DNA from 2 places in the Actimicrobium sp. CCI2.3 genome. Region 1 is predicted to be linked to the other one. Evidence: riboswitches for the same ligand, from Rfam matches in the RefSeq annotation. Region 1 holds a riboswitch; the other holds the start of a gene.
What was found. A riboswitch is a leader RNA that binds a small molecule or an ion and turns the genes downstream of it on or off. The one in region 1 is predicted to bind cyclic di-GMP.

Region 1 (8,433 bases):
CTGCACGCGATGATGAACCGGGTAGCCGACATTTCAAAGCTGGCCACATGAGCGATCGCACGCCACCGGTCAAACTGATCATCCTCGACCGCGATGGGGTGATCAACCAGGATTCGGACGCCTTCATCAAATCAGCCGCCGAGTGGAGTCCACTTCCGGGTTCGATGGAAGCCATCGCGCGCCTCAATCAGGCCGATTACCGTGTCGTGGTTGCCACCAACCAGTCCGGACTGGCACGCGGGTTGTTCACCATGCCAACACTCAACGCCATCAATCAAAAAATGCACGCCGCAGCACAACTCGTCGGTGCCGAAATCGATGCCGTCTTCTTTTGCCCGCATGCCGCCGACGACAATTGCGACTGCCGCAAACCCAAACCGGGCCTGCTCCATGAAATTGCACAGCGATATGGCGTCAATCTGAAGGGCGTACCGACGATCGGCGATTCATTGCGGGATCTGCAGGCCGGTTTCGTGGTTGGCTGCGTGCCCTATCTGGTGCGCACTGGCAAGGGCTTGAACACCGAAGCCAAGGGCGGTTTGCCGCCTGGCACCCTCGTCTTTGACAATCTGTCCGCAGCGGTCGACCACTTGCTGATGCCGGCCTGACCCACCCTTTATTTTTTCCGGAGTTCTGATGTCGCGTTTCATTTTGCTGTTGCGGTCCCTGGTGTTTCTTGTCGTGCAGGTTGTCGTCACGGTTCCGTGGGCCTGCATCTGTTTTATCTGCTTGCCGCTGCCGTACCGTGCGCGCTACTTCATTACGTCGCGCTGGAATGTGTTCGTGGTCTGGCTGGCCAAGGTCGTCTGCGGCATCCGCTACGAAGTCCGTGGCCGCGCCAACTTGCCGGAGTCGCCGGTGATCCTGCTTTGCAAACACCAGTCGGCCTGGGAAACCATTTTCCTGCTGGCTGACATGCCCCGTCCGTTGATCTTCGTGCTCAAGAAAGAACTGCTGTACGTGCCGTTCTTCGGCTGGGCGCTGGCGCTGCTGCGCATGATCCCGATCGACCGCAGCAACGGCCGCGATGCCTTTGCGCAAGTCGTGGTGCAGGGCCGGCAACGCCTGGCCGACGGACAATGGGTCATCATGTTCCCCGAAGGTACCCGTACCGAAGTCGGTAGCCAGGGCAAATACAAGGGTGGCGGTTCGCGCCTGGCGATCGAAACCGGCACCGTAGTCGTACCGATTGCCGTCAACTCGGGCCAGTGCTGGCCAAAAAATTCCTTCATCAAGAAACCTGGCCTGATCACGGTCTCGATCGGGGCACCGATCTCCCCCGAGGGCAAGACCCCGGCTGAACTGATGCAGGCCGTTGAAAACTGGATCGAGTCCGAAATGCGCGTGATTTCGCCAACGATCTATGCCACGCCTTTTATCAAAAAATAAGCTATTCCACTGAGCGAACCCTCTGACAGTGCGCCTCCAACCCACGCCAGCGGCCCTGCCTGAGCCGCAACTGAACCTGTTCGCGGCAGAGCTGACGCCCATCGCCGACACCGCGACGGCAGTACCGAAGCGTCGCCTGCATGTCGGCAACCACATCCTCGAATTCAGCCTCAAGCGCTCGAATCGCCGCAGCATCGGCTTCATCATTGATGACGACGGTTTGCGCGTGACGGCTCCGCGCTGGGTGAGCGTTGGCGAAATCGACAGTGCGATACGCGAGAAGCAACACTGGATATTGACCAAGCTGGCCGAACGGCGCGAGCGCGCTGCACGCACGCGGCCAGCAGCGATGCAATGGATCGATGGCGCGACGCTGTCCTATCTTGGCAGCCCGCTGACACTGCGACTGCGCGCACTGCAAGACAAGGTGATTCACGTCGACACCAGCACCACCGAGCTGATCCTCTGCCTTCCCGCCGACAGCACCGAACAGCAACGCAAAGATCGCGTTCAAGCCTGGCTGCAAGTCGAAGCGCGCCGGGTATTCGGCGAGCGCCTGCCACTGTATGCAGCGCGGCTCGGTGTCAGCTATCGCTCCTACACGTTGTCCTCGGCAACCCGGCAATGGGGCTCGTGCACGGCCGACGGACGTATCCGGTTAAACTGGCGGCTGATCCATTTTTCGCTGCCGCTGATTGACTACGTGGTCGCGCATGAGCTGTCACACTTGCGCGAGATGAACCACGGACCGCAGTTCTGGGCCACCGTGCAATCGATCTTCCCCGAGTTTGAAGCGGCGCGCAAAATGCTGCGTCAGCAGGCACCGGCGACCTTGCCTCCCTGCTGATTTCTTTGTTGCCCGCATCATCGATGCAGGCAACTCCTCAGTCCCACCCTTTTCCCGGAGAGTTACATGCGATTACTACACACCATGCTGCGCGTTGGAAACCTGCAGCGTTCGATCGATTTTTACACCACCGTGCTGGGCATGACACTGCAACGCACCAGCGACAACCCGTCGCAAAAATATACGCTGGCTTTTGTCGGCTACGGCACCAACCCGGACCACGCCGAACTGGAACTGACCTGGAACTACGACACCGATAGCTACGAGATGGGCAATGCCTACGGCCATATCGCGATCGGCATCCCGGATGTGGCGCAGGCTTGCATCAGCATCCGCGCAGCCGGAGGCAAAGTGGTCCGCGATGCGGGACCGGTCAAGGGCGGTACGACGATCATCGCTTTCGTTGAAGATCCGGACGGCTACAAAATCGAACTGATTCAACGCGCAGAGTAATCGCTCAGGCCGACTGCCATCGGCAAGCGAGACCGGCAGTCGACCGCCATAAAGAACTTATCCACAACAGAAACAAATTCACCAAATTCCTCTTGACTTGCTTCCGAGCAAGATAGACTATTACTGCAGGGCAAACTTGTTGAAAAGCAAGGACGCAAAGCCTCCGGCCTACGGTCTTCACGGATCACGGTAGCGGGGTTGCCAGCAAGACTATTCCAGCAGGAGCTGGCTGTCTTGTTGACCGCGTAAGCCCTTTGTTCAACTCATCGATATAACAAAGGGGTACTACCATGACATCACCGATAACTAGTAAAAAACCAGCTTACACAGCCATCGTTGCCACCATCGCCATCGCATTCGGCGGACTTGGCATCTACGCCGCAACACGTTTCAACGACACCACGCAAGAACAAAACGCCGCGCCTGTTGCACTGGCACCGGCCCAAAGCACCGTCACCTCTGCATCCAGCCCATGGGCAGCCAATCCGATGTTGATGGCCCATGCCGAGCTGGTGACAGCCAGCAATAGCCAATCCAGCATCACCAATGATTCGCCCGGCATGATGACTGTTGCCATGAAAGAGGTCACGCCCGAAGTTCCGGCTGAGTCCGGCCTGACACCAGCGATGATGGCGCGCATGGAACTGTCCGGTAATTTTGTGCCGGTCAGCGCTGAGGGTTCTACCGAGAATGCGCCCTTTGGCCGCATCCAGCTCGATGCCATGTCGTCGGGTCAAAATGCGATCACGCAACTCGGGGGCAGCCTTGACGCCGTCGCCAAATGGTACGGCATGAGCAGCGCCGCATTCCGTCAACTGCTGTTGTCCGACAAGAGCGTGCACGTCGATACCAAAGGTCGCGTCCTCCACATCGATGAAGAAACTGTCATCCCTGGCGCTGCCAATGGCACCACGATGGCAACCGCTGCCGTGACTGCATCGGTCGCGACTGCCGGTGGTGCCAGCCCGTTCCCGTTTGACCAGACTTTCAAGCTGCATACCAAACCAGATTCGACCCGCGTGCTCTACCTGAACTTTACCGGCCAGGGCAGCAATCCCGCCTTTGATCTCGACAAGGCACCAGCGACCTTCAGCGACGCCGAACGTCTGGTGATCCAGAAAGTGTTGTTACGGGTAGCAGAAGCCTATGCCGCATTTGATGTCGATATCACGACAGAAGCGCCAGCCGTCCCCGCCGGCAAGATCGGTGCAACCATCCTGATCACGCCGCAAAGCAGTTCGGCAGGTGGCTACGCCTATTTGAACTCGTTCAGCAAGTTCGCTGCCGGTGCAGCGCCGGCATTCTGCTTTCCGAACAATCTGGCCAATGCCGAAAAGTACATTTCCGATTGCGTCTCGCATGAACTCGGCCACACACTGGGGCTGAATCACCAGGGTCAGCTACCATCGTCAGCCTACTACGCTGGACAGGGCACCGGCGAGACAGGTTGGGCACCCATCATGGGAGTCGGCTACTACAAGAATCTGCCGCAATGGTCGAAGGGCGAGTACGCCAATGCCAACAACAAGGAAGATGCTTACGCCGTCATGCTCGCACGCGGCCTGAGCCCACGCGCCGATGACCATGGCGATACGATTCCATTCGCTGATGCACTCGTTGCCAGCAACGCCAATGGACTCAGCAACCTGAGCGGTCTGGGTCGCATTGAAAAGCCTGACGATGTCGACATGTTCAGTTTTGTTGCCGGTGCCGGTCCGGTGAATCTGAAAGTCGGTGGTGCCATCTTGGGCAGCACGCTCGACATCTCGCTGAAACTGCTTGATGTCAACGGCAAGGTCCTGGCGACCAGTAGCCCGACGGCTACCACGCTGTCCAAAACGATCAGTGCATCGATACCGACAGGCGGCGTCTATTACCTGAGCGTCAGCGGTGCAGGACGCGGCGACGCGAAGACCACCGGCTATACCAACTACGGCAATCTTGGCGAGTACAACATCAGCGGCACTAGCGCCTTGTCCACCTTGCCGGCCCTCGCTCCAGCGATCCGTACCTCGGCCGTCTCGGGTAAGGCTCCCTTGGCCATCAAGTTCGACGCCATCACCGTCGTGACCTCAGCCACCGGCGACTTCACATCGCACCAATGGAATTTTGGTGATGCCACCCCGGTGGTTGCCGGCACCAGTTCCTCGCACACCTTCACCAAGGCAGGTACTTATGATGTCGTCTTGAAAAGTGTCAACAAGGCTGGCGTAACGTTCGTCAAGGGCGTGAAGATCACCATCTCCTGATTCATTTCAGCAGGAACAACAAAGCCGGCAAGGGCTTCCGAAAGGAAGCGCTTGCCGGTTTTTTTTGCGACGGCGAATTACTCGCCGACCGGCAACCGGTTGGCCAATCCGACGTACTGCTCCAGCGATATCGTCTCGGGCCGCAAGGTCGGATCGACGCCGGCATCGATCAGCTGATTTTCAGTGAACATGCCGGCCAGGCAATTGCGCAGTACCTTGCGGCGCATCGAAAACGCCTTGAGCACCACGGCCTCCAGCGATTGCTGATTGCATGGCAGCGGTGTTTCGAGAGGAATCATGCGCACGATGGCCGACTCGACGCGTGGCGGCGGATCAAAGGCCGTCGGCGGCACGATGAAACGCAGCGACATCGCGTAGCGCCATTGCAGCATCACCGACAGCCGACCATAGCTCTTGCCACCGGGTGGCGCGACCATGCGTTCAACCACTTCCTTTTGCAGCATGAAATGCTGATCCTGCACCAGCGCGGTAAAACTGGCGAGGTGGAACAGCAGCGGACTGGAAATGTTGTAAGGCAGGTTGCCCACCACACGCAGCTTCTGTCCGGCCGGCACCGGCAAGGTGCCGAAGTCGAACTGCAATGCGTCGCCGGAATGGATCAGCAATTTTTTCGGATCGAAGGTTTTTTGCAGGCGCACGACCAGATCACGATCGAGTTCGACCACGTGCAGCTGATCGAGGTCATCGAGCAGCAATCGCGTCATCGCACCCAGGCCGGGACCGATTTCGACCATGGTATCGGCGCGGGCCGGGGCGATGGTCTGGATGATGTCTTGCAGGACTTGCTTGTCGGTCAGGAAATTCTGGCCGAAGCGTTTGCGGGCGACGTGCTTCATGGAGCGACCGCCGCCATCTGCACTGCGGTACGGATCGCCTCGACCATGCTGCCATGGTCGGCATGTCCGACGCCCAGTGCCGCGAGATCGAGCGCGGTGCCGTGATCGACCGAGGTGCGAATAATTGGCAAGCCCAGCGTGATATTGATGCCATGTCCAAAACTGGCGTACTTGAGCACCGGCAAGCCCTGATCGTGATACATCGCCAGCACGCAATCGGCGTCTTTCAGATACTTGGGCTGGAACAGCGTATCGGCCGGATACGGACCCGCCACACTGATGCCGCGCGCGCGCGCTGCCTGCAGCGCAGGAATGATGATGTCGATTTCTTCGTGTCCGAGATAGCCGCCCTCGCCCGCATGCGGATTGAGTCCCGCCACCAGAATGCGCGGCGTGGCCAGTCCGAAACGGCGCTGCAACTCTTGCTGCAGGATGTCGAGCGTGCGGCCAAGACTGTCGAACGTGATCGCCGCCGGTACGTCCTTGAGCGCGAGATGAATCGTCGCCAGTGCCACCCGCAACGGATGCGCGCCGCTGGCCGCGAGCATCATCACGACATGCGGGGTACCGGTTTTTTCAGCGAGGTATTCGGTGTGACCGGTGAACGGCACGCCGGAATCATTGATCGTGCTTTTTTGCAGAGGAGCAGTGACCATCGCGGCAAACCAGCCGGCACGGGTACCTTCAATGGCCATGTCGAGCATTTGCAGCACACTGCGGCCATTGCGCGGATCGAGCTGACCGGGCACCACATGAGCGGCCAGCGGGCTGTCGAGCACCACCAGTCGCTGCGGCGGAAAAGTCGGCAATCCGCCATTGCGTACGGCCTGCACCGAGGTAGCCGCCAGCGCAATGGCCGGATCGATCTGATCGGCCAGAATGGCCAGGAACGCGGCGTCGCCGATGAGCACGCAATTGACATCGTTACGCAGCTCCCAGGCGGCGCGCAAGGCGATTTCCGGACCGATCCCGGCTGGTTCGCCACAGGTAATGGCGACGGTCGGTCGCACAGTGGTCATGCTGGCAGTCGCCATTATTGGCTATCCAGCCGGTATTCGACATAAGCGCGATCGCGTAACTGACGAACCCAATCCTGCGTGGCTTCTTCGAGTTTGCGCTCACGCAATGCCTGACGTGCGGCGAGGCGCTGGCGCTCTTGCGACACATCCTGACTCTTGCGTTCGATCACTTCGATCAGGTGATAGCCGAATGGTGTTTCGACAGGCGCACTGACTTCGCCCGGCTTGAGCAGGTTCATCGCACGTTCAAATTCAGGCACGGTATCGCCCGGATAAATCCAGCCAAGGTCGCCGCCTTTCGAGGCGGACAGGTCATTCGAATACAGCTTGGCGAGTTCATCGAAAGTCGCGGCCTTGTTATCGAGACGCTGTTTCAGGTCGGTCAGTTTGCGCAGCGCTTCGGACGCCGTCACGATGGTGTTGACCTTGATCAGGATATGCCGCGCATGGGTTTGCTCGACTGCGGCGGCGGCAACTGCCGCCGTGCTGTTCTCGGCGGTACGGCTGCGCTTGCCGACGACTTTCAGGATATGGAAACCACTGGCGCTCTTGATCACGTCGGACAGTTCGCCCTCGTTGAGCTTGGCGACGGCATCGACGAAGATTTGTGGCAAACGGTCGGCCGTCCGCCAGCCCAGCTCGCCACCCTTGAGCGCATCAACCGAGTCCGAATACGACGCCGCCAGCTTGTTGAAATCCGCACCACCACGCAATTGGCGGGCAACGTCGTCAGCCCGCGCACGGCGTGCAGCGATCTGTTCGGCAGTCGCGTTTTCGGGAATGCGCACCAGGATCTGTGCGATGTTGTACTCGGGCTGAATCTGCGGCGCGCTCTTCGCGGCTTCGAGGTAGTTGTCCACTTCGGATTCGGTGATCTGGAGCTTGTTGTCGACTTCGCGTTCACGAATCCGCTGCATCGCGATTTCTTCGCGAATCTCTTCACGGAAGCGTGAGAAAGACATGCCTTCGCGTTCCAGCTGGTTGCGGAAATCCTGCATCGATAATTGATTCTGCTCGGCCAGTCGCGCCATGGCGCGGTCCAGCATCACATCATCAATCTTGATGCCACTGTCAGCCGCCAGTTGTAATTGGGCGCGATCGACGATCATGCGCTCGAGGATCTGCTTTTCGAGTAATGCGCGTTGCGGCAACTGCGTGCCCTGCTGCTTCATGCGCGATTCGACCATGACAACCCGGTTGTTAAGTTCCAGGCGCGTGATGACATCGCTATTGACGACGGCGACGATCGAATCGATGGGCTGCGGTTCTTTGCTGCGCGGTGCCGTGGTAGCGGGCGCAACTTGATTGGACGGTGTGAACTGCGCGCTCGCCGGTTGCATCGCGCCGAAGGCGAGACTGATCAGCACGGCAGCAATTTTCAGATACTGAACTGGGGAGTTGACTTGTCGCATGGTGTGATCTGGAGTCCTGGAAAAATTCGTAATCATTGACGGTTATAAGGTTGATTGACGTTCTGGTAACCCGGTACGCTGCTGCGCAGCGCTTGCAGCGGGTTCGACCCCAGTTTGGACAATCCGTTTAATTCAAGCTGGAAAAATAATGCCGACGTGGCTTGCAAGGTCGCTGTCGGAATGCGCTGCGCAACGACGCGAAACACC
Region 2 (8,433 bases), on a different contig from region 1:
TGTGTTCAACGGCAAGATCGCCAACGTCGGACTGGCCGGTGGCAGCATCACCGGTGCCCTGTATGTCGGCGGCATGGTGGGGTACAACAATGGCGGCACACTCACCAATGTGTACGCCAGCGATACCGTCACCGGATCGAATCAGGTCGGCGGGCTGGTGGGTGCCAATGTCGACGGCAGTATCAAGACCGCCTATGCCAGCGGCAAAGTCAGTGGTTCTACCAAAGTCGGTGGCTTGGTTGGCAACAACACGGGCACGATCGACACCGCGTACGCCTCCGGTGTCGTGACTGCCAATAATGACGTCGGCGGGCTCGTCGGTGCCAATGGTGGCAGTATCAGCAACAGCTTCTGGAACAGCAGCAGCACGCTTACCGGCATCGGGACGGATGCGGCAACGGTGAGCGATGCAACCGGCCTGACCAGCGCACAAATGCAGACATCGGCCAACTTCAGTTCGGCCACGCTCGACAATGGCAACCATAACGCTGGCTGGAATTTCCAGTCGGCCTGGATCGGTTATGACGGCCACACGTCGCCGTTGCTGCGCTCATTTATGACCCCGCTGACGGTCACCGCCAACAGCGCCACGAAGACTTACAACGGGCAAGTCGCCGCGACCAGTGGCGTGACGTTGTCGTCGACGCCGGATAGTCGCTTGCTCGGTACGGCCAGTTATGATGGCAGCGCCGTTACCGCCACCCGTGTCGGTAGCTACACGATCACCCCGGGCGGGTTGTATTCGACTCAGCAAGGCTATGCAATCGACTTCGTCGGCGGCACCCTGACCATCAACCCGGCGGCGCTAACCGTTACCGGTACGGTCGCCGCGAATAAGGTGTACGACGGCACCACGACGGCACAGCTCAATGGTGGCAGCCTCGGCGGCGTCGTTGCCGGCGACACCGTGGTGCTGACCCAGTCCGGCAATTTTGCCCGCAAGACGGTGGGTAACGGCATCGTTGTGCAGGCCACTGATGCCATCTCGGGGAGTTCGGCCGGCAACTACACGCTGGTCCAGCCGACTGCATTGACGGCCGATATCACGGCGCGTCAGTTGTCAGTCACTGGCAGCGTTGCCGCAGCAAAAGTCTATGACGGCGGTACGGTTGCCAGCGTCAGCGGCGGCGTGCTCGGCAACGTGGTTGACGGTGACATCGTGACACTCGGCCAATCCGGCAATTTCGCCACGAAAAACGTCGGCAGCGGCGTTGCCGTGCAGGCATTTAACAGCCTGGGCGGGAGTGCTTCCGGCAATTATTTGCTGTCTGTGCCGTCGTTTTCCCTGACTGCAGACATCACGCCCAAGCAGCTTGGTGTGCTGGGTGTCGCCAATGGCAACAAGATCTATGACGGCAGCGCTGCGGTCAGTATCAGTGGTGGTCGGGTCAGTGGTGTCATTGCGGGGGATACGGTGAATTTTAGCCAGTCCGGCCTGTTCCTCGACAAGAACGTCGGCAAGGCGAAGTCGCTGGTTTTCAGGAACAGTCTGGACGGTATTGACAGCGGCAATTACAGTTTGTCGTCAGCGGGCGGCGTGACAACTGCCAATATCGTCGCACGTGACCTCAACGTGATTGATACCGTCGCAACAAACAAGATATACGACGGCAGCAATGTCGCTAACCTCAGCGGGGCCCTGTCGGGTCTGGTTGCCGGCGACGTCGCCACACTGGTGCAATCCGGCACGTTTGCCAGCAAAAATGTCGGTGCCAAGCAGATCGTCACGTACAAAAACAGTCTCAACGGGAGCGACGCGGGTAACTATAACTTGCTCTCGGCTGGCGGCAAGGCCGAGGCTGGCATCACCGCCAAAACCTTGACGGTCAGCGGTACCGTGGTCGAGTCAAAGGTTTATGACGGCAACACACTGGCCAAGCTCGGCAACGGCTCCCTTAATGGCGTCATCGGCGGTGACCAGCTGAAGCTGACGCAATCCGGCGTGTTCGTCACAAAAAATGCCGGTAACGGTATTGCGGTTACCGCCACCGATATCCTTGGCGGCGCGTCTGCCGGAAATTACGTAGTGGTAGAGCCGAATGGATTGGTTGGGACCATCACGCCCAAGTTGCTGTCGGTAACAGGATCGACGGTCGCCGCCAACAAGGTCTATGACGCCACCACCGCTGTCACGCTTAGCGGCGGCAAGCTCACCGGTGTGATTGCCGGCGATACGGTGGGACTGCTGCAGTCGGGAGTGTTCGCTGACAAGAATGCGGGTAACGCAAAGTCGGTGATTTATGTCAATTCGCTGGCTGGGATCGATGCAAGCAATTACAAGGTGTTGGCAGACCAGATTGCGACCAAGGCCAACATCTCGCAGTTGCAATTGGTGGTCGGTGGGCTGACCGAAGCGTTGAGCAAGGTGTTTGACGGCACCAAGCTGGCACTGGTCAGTGGTGGAACCATCGATGGTTTGCTGCACGGCGACATCGTCACCTTCACTCAGACGGGCAGTTTTTCCAGCAGCAGGATCGCCGATGGCAAGGTGGTGACCTACACCAACACGCTCGCCGGCAAGGACAGCAAGAATTACAGCCTGTCCGTGAAAAAAGGCACGACTAGCGCCGACATCACGGCTCCCTGATCGAAGAAAATCCACTGGCGACCATGCCCGGTCGCCAGCGTCAGTACCGTCACATTAACGCTGGTTGATCATCGCAATGTTGTTGCTGCCGCGTTGGGCAATAAGGGCGGTCATGTTGTTGCCGACCTGGGTAATCATCGCGACGTTGCCGCTACCGCCCGACTGGGCGATGTCGGCGTGGTTGTGATTACCGAATTGGGTGATGGCGGCAAAGTTGCCGTCGGTGGCCTGGTTGATGGAAGCCAGGTCATCAATATTGGCGCTGCTGATGCCGTTGCCTAGCGCATCGGTTTGCTTGATGAAGCTGTCAATCAGCGCTTCCTGACGGGCACTGTAGTTGCTCTGGCTGGCTGGAGCAATATCAGCTGCCTGAACCATCAGCGGGGCGTGTGCAGCGATCGCGAACAACAGGGTGGCGATGGAAAATTTCATGGCATTACCTTTCTTGTACGAGCCCCGGTTTCCGGAACTCACGGTATCTGGCTACCCTGCACGCAGCGAGGGTCCTCTAGTTTTGCGTCCCAACCTTTCGATTGGTTTGCCCTTGTAAGAAAGCCGGGGAGCCTTGTGGCCCCACGAATTTCCTTGCGCTTGACCGACTACTTGTTTCTCTAACGCAACTTCATAGTAGTGAAAAGATTTCTCTTGTGCAAGTTATTTAATGTTTTATTTTCTTTTTTTTCATGTCGTACAAGAGCTGGAAAAAATATCTTTTCCATCACGGAAAAACAGTGCCTCTTTCACAAAATTGTCAAAAAAGAACCTTAAGCTTCGGTCTACTGTAGCAGTGAGCAGATAGCGCAAAGGCTGCAGTGAAACATGAGAGATGCATGCCGGATTGACTGTGATGCACATCACGCTCGCCGGCACCGCAACAAGCAGCAACGTTCATGTCGTCTTAAAAATTTGTATTAGTGATCGCATTCATGGGGGCGCGATTACTGCCAATTTAATCCCCTCACTTTAAAGAAAATCTCATCATGAAAACATCAATCAAAGCACTCGTTCTGGCCCTCTCGATGATCGCTGGTTCGAGCTTCGCAGCAACCGATCTGTCGACCCTTAGCGATTTCGCAGGCGCTGGTTCGACATTCGCCGACACAGCAGCTGCTGGCGGCTTGATCGCTGGCCTGACAATCGACGGTGCGGACAGCGTGGCGGTAGTCGCTCAGTTCGGCGGCGGTAACTTTGCAGCGATCGATCAGACCGGTATCAATACCGCAATCATCATGCAGGACAGCACCAACAACCCAAACTCGGCTGCCATCATCCAGCTCGGTGCCATGAACACCGCCAAGATCAACCAGCGTTAATAGTCCGTCCCGACGCGTTGATCGCACTCCGTTCCCGGGTCAGATTGCCCGGAACCGGAAGCGCTGCCTGACCTGATTGCTGGTCTGGCAGCGTACGCACCCGGCCACCATATGCCCATGGTTGCCGGGTCGTTGAAGTTTGTGAGCAAGCGTTTTCAGTCATGAAAAATTGGTTTGTCGGGTAGTCAAACCGGCGTGATGCAATCGTTGATTTCTAAATAACCCGTATTGGATAAGCAGTGAAAGCAGCAATAACCAGAGGTCGGTCGCGTGGTGATAGTCGATCCGTTGTCGCTGCAGCCTCGAATCCAATGCACCGTGATGCCTGTCGCAATCGCGTCTGTCCCCATTCATTCGGAAAAATTTTCATGAACAAGTTTCGATTTCACGGCCAAAAGCGTGCTGCCCTTGTCTTGCTGGCCACCGGGATTCTTGGTGTCGCCGTGCCTGCCCACGCTGATGAGCGCGAAGATCTGGAGCGCTTGCGCGCCACCGTGCTTGGTTTGATGGAGAGCCTTGTCAAAAATGGTGTGCTGCCGCGCGCCAAGGTTGACGCGATGATGCGCGAAGCCGAAGCCAAGGCTGTCGCGAGGCTGGAGCAATTGCCGCCGCCGGAGCTGGGCGCTGACGGCAAAAAAGTGGTGCGGGTGCAGTACGTGCCCGAGTCGCTCAAGGCGCAGATGCGCGAGCAGATCAAGGCGGAAGTGCTGGCGCAAACCGGCGGCGGCCGTGTGATGGCAGTCGATGCCAGCGGCGAAGTGCAAAGTCGCATCCGCTTCGAAGGCGATGTGCGCTTGCGCGGTGAAGCGACTCGTCTGAGTGCTGACAATACGGCCGTCAAGTCGTATGACAGTGCGTCGCAAGTGACGCGTTCGCCGGAATTTCTGGCGCTCGGCGGGCCGGGCAAGGATCTGCATACCGGCAATACCCAGAATGACAGCAGCCGCGAGCGTCTGCGTGCGCGCATCGGCATGGAAGCGGATCTCACCGACATCATCACTGCCAGCGTGGCCCTGTCAACCGGCAGCACCAGTGCTCCGACCTCGACCAATCAGACGCTGGGCGGGAATAATTTCTTCAATAAATCCAGCATCGTGCTCGACCGCGCAGCAATCCGTGTCAAGCCGTTGAGCTGGGTGACGCTCAATGGCGGTCGCTTCCGCAATCCGTTTGTGGGTACTGACTTGCTGTGGGCTGATGACCTCAATTTCGAGGGCGTGTCGGTGACGGTGAAGCCGCCACTGAGCAATACGGTTGGCACCTTTCTGACTGCTGGCTGGTTTCCTTTGTCGCAAGGCGTGCCGAACCAGTCGACCAGCCGCAGCCTGTTGGGGATGCAGACCGGGGTGGACTGGCAATTTGGCCTGAAGGAAAACCGTTTCAAGCTCGCTCTTGGCCTGTATGACTTCCGTAATATCGAAGGCATTGCCGAGACACAGGCGACGTATCTGACCCGCACGGATTACGTGACCCGCTCCGAGTACGGCGCCGGTTATCGTCAGCGTGGCAATACGCTTTTTCGACTCAATGCACCGACCAGCATCGATCCCGCTACCAACTGGGGTCTCGCATCGGGCTTCCGCGAACTTGATCTCACCGCCAGCCTGGATGTGGCGCAGTTCGATCCGATGCACGTGATTCTGACCGGCGATGTGGTCAAGAACCTGAAGTTCAAGCGTGACGAGATCAAGGCCCGTACCGGCATCGCCATTGCTGACGGCAAGTCGCTGGGCTATCTGTTCAAGGCACAGGTGGGCAATGTCGTCACCAACAAGTTCGGTGCCTGGAACGCATCGATTAGCTATCGTTACCTCGGCAGTGATGCGGTGCTGGACGCCTTTACGAATTCGGATTTCGGCCTTGGCGGCACGAACAGCAAGGGCGTCATTCTCGGCATGAATTTCGGTCTGGCTAAAAACACCTGGGTCTCGGCCCGTTGGTTGTCGTCGAATCTGATCGACCCGATCGTGCCGATGACGACCGCGACGGTGCCGCAGTCCAAGTACGCCACCGATGTCATCCAAATCGACCTGAACTCGAGATTCTGATGCGTGCCGGCGTGTTTTTGAAAGCGACCAGCCTGGGCGGGCTGACACTGATACTGATCGGTTTGCTCGGAGCGGCACCGGCAGGTGCCGCTGAAGATGGCAAGCGCGCGACCGAGCAAATGCGTCGCCTGCAACAAAAGCTGCGCAGCGTGGAGCAGGAAAAAAATCAGCTGGTGCAAGGAAAGGTCGAGCTCGACACGCAACTCAAGGAGAGCGCCGACAAACTCGATCAAACGCGTCGCAGTGCGGACGCGGCAAGCCGGCAGCGTGGCACGCTCGAGCGTGAACTGAAGGCGGTTGAAGCCGACAAGGCCGCGCTGACCAGCAAACTGGCCGAGTCCGAAAAAAGCCTGCTGGCATCGACAGCGACGCTGACCGACACCAGCGCCAGATTGCGCCAGCGCGAGCAGGAAAAGCGTGAGCTGGAAACGGCCCTGGCACAAAACAAGCAAGCGCTGGCCGATGCCGTGACGAAGAATGAAAGCTTGTATCGGCTGGGTATCAGTTTGCTGGCCAAGCCTGCTGCCAACGGCTGGTTCGCTTCGGCTGCGCGGCCGGACGTGCTGACCGGTCTCAAGCAGGTCGAACTCGAAAACATGGTCGACGAGTACCGCGACAAGCTCGATACCGAACTGGTTAATCAGCAGCTTGCTGATCGTCAGTTGCTGGCGCGGCAAAAGCAGGCGCGGGCCAATGAAGAAGCGGCCCGGATCGCGCGCGATCAGGCCGAGCGTGATCAGGATGAGCAGGAAAAAATCCAGCGGCGCAAGGTGCGCCAGCAGGGCGATCTGGATCTGATGGCAAAAAAAATCCGCAATGTTCTGGGCAACATGGAATGGTGATCTCTTGAATAATCCGGCAAAAAAACAGCATGGTCCCACTACGCAGGCCAGCGGTTTCACGCTGCTCGAACTGCTTGTAGTCATCGTCATCATCGGCTTGCTCGCCGCCTATGTCGGACCGAAGTATTTTTCCCAGCTAGGGAAATCAGAGGTGACGATTGCGCGGGCCCAGATCGGCGCGTTCGAAAAGTCGCTCGACGCCTATCGGCTCGATGTCGGTCGCTATCCGACTACCGAAGAAGGCTTGTCTGCCTTGCTGGTCGCGCCACCGGCAGCTGGCGTCAAATGGAATGGTCCGTACCTGAAAAAAAGCGTGCCGCCGGACCCGTGGGGACATCCGTATGCCTATCGCGCACCGGGTACCAAGTCCGACTTCGAGATCACTTCGCTGGGCCGTGACGGCCAGCCCGGTGGTGCCGGTGAAGACGCTGACATCATTTCTCAGTAACTCCAGGACCTGAACGCTGCCCCATGAAATTTACCGTACGTACCCTCGCGGCGGACCTGTCGATTACCGAATTGACGGTCGATGGTCGCAATGAAGCCGATGCCCGCCATCAAGTCGAACTTCGCGGCCTGTTTGTCAGCGCCATCGGACCGCAGCGCGGTGCCGCTGGCAAGCGCGGCAACGCGTTGTCGCTGGTGCTGTTCAGCCAGGAATTGCTGGCCTTGTTGCAGGCTGGATTAGGCATCGTCGAAGCACTCGAAGCCTTGCTTGAAAAAGAATCCAGCCCGGCGACGCGCGACGTCCTCGGCCGGCTGCTCGGTGGCCTGCGTGAAGGCCGGCGTTTTTCAGCCGTGCTGGCCGATCAGCCCGACCTTTTTTCGCCGCTCTACATTGGCATTGTTCAGGCGGCCGAAGGGACCAGCGACTTGCCGCGCTCGCTGGAACGGTTTATCGATTACCAGCAGCGTATCGACAAGGTGCGCGAAAAAATTGTCAGTGCCGCCATCTATCCGATGATCTTGCTGCTCGTCGGCGGCGGCGTCAGTGCGTTCCTGATCGGCTACGTGGTGCCGCGTTTTGCCGAGGTCTATCAGGGAGCCGGTCGCAACTTGCCGTGGATGTCACAGCAATTGCTGTACTGGGGCCAGTTCGCTACCCAGCACACGATGCTGTTGCTGGCGCTGGCGCTGGCAGTGGGCGTGCCACTGGTGCTGGCGCTGCGGCGCATGATGGCCGATGGTGGTGTCGTGCGTTTGCTGGTGCGCTTGCCCGGTGTGGGCGAACGGGTACGGATTTTTGAATTGTCGCGGTTGTACCTGACGCTGGGCATGCTCAGCGAAGGTGGTATTACGCTGGTGCAAGCGATCGCCACCGTGCAGGGCATGGTCTCGCCGGGTGTGCGCAGTGCGTTGCAGGCGGCGCGTGCAAGTATCGAAGCCGGCTTGCCGATGTCAGTCGCCTTCGAGGCCAACGGTCTGACCACGCCGATCTCGCTACGCATGTTGCGGGTTGGCGAACGTACCGGCGACATGGGGCCGATGCTGACGCAGTCGGCAGCGTTTTACGATGGCGAAATCAGCCGCTGGATCGAACGCTTCACACGGACCTTCGAGCCGCTGCTGATGGCCGGCATCGGGCTGATCGTCGGTGCCATCGTGGTCATGTTGTACATGCCGATTTTTGATCTGGCCGGAGA

Region 2: linked by a shared signal. The riboswitch ahead of QN370_RS00675 (hypothetical protein) and the one ahead of QN370_RS11375 (PKD domain-containing protein) in region 1 are both predicted to bind cyclic di-GMP.

Annotation. Positions count from the first base shown of each region.
Region 1 covers NZ_JASJWR010000018.1:14,257-22,689, reverse strand. Annotated here, with positions in the region: gene glyS (glycine--tRNA ligase subunit beta) at 1-51, shown strand, start outside; gene gmhB (D-glycero-beta-D-manno-heptose 1,7-bisphosphate 7-phosphatase) at 48-608, shown strand; gene QN370_RS11390 (lysophospholipid acyltransferase family protein) at 637-1,389, shown strand; gene QN370_RS11385 (M48 family metallopeptidase) at 1,412-2,236, shown strand; gene gloA (lactoylglutathione lyase) at 2,303-2,689, shown strand; cyclic di-GMP riboswitch class I at 2,809-2,895, shown strand; gene QN370_RS11375 (PKD domain-containing protein) at 2,980-4,938, shown strand; gene rsmA (16S rRNA (adenine(1518)-N(6)/adenine(1519)-N(6))-dimethyltransferase RsmA) at 5,016-5,795, opposite strand; gene pdxA (4-hydroxythreonine-4-phosphate dehydrogenase PdxA) at 5,792-6,814, opposite strand; gene QN370_RS11360 (peptidylprolyl isomerase) at 6,829-8,226, opposite strand; gene QN370_RS11355 (LPS-assembly protein LptD) at 8,259-8,433, opposite strand, start outside.
Region 2 covers NZ_JASJWR010000001.1:162,224-170,656, forward strand. Annotated here, with positions in the region: gene QN370_RS00670 (YDG domain-containing protein) at 1-2,587, shown strand, start outside; gene QN370_RS00675 (hypothetical protein) at 2,642-3,019, opposite strand; cyclic di-GMP riboswitch class I at 3,059-3,140, opposite strand; gene QN370_RS00680 (hypothetical protein) at 3,568-3,900, shown strand; gene QN370_RS00685 (putative porin) at 4,269-5,948, shown strand; gene QN370_RS00690 (hypothetical protein) at 5,966-6,790, shown strand; gene gspG (type II secretion system major pseudopilin GspG) at 6,795-7,238, shown strand; gene QN370_RS00700 (type II secretion system F family protein) at 7,262-8,433, shown strand, end outside.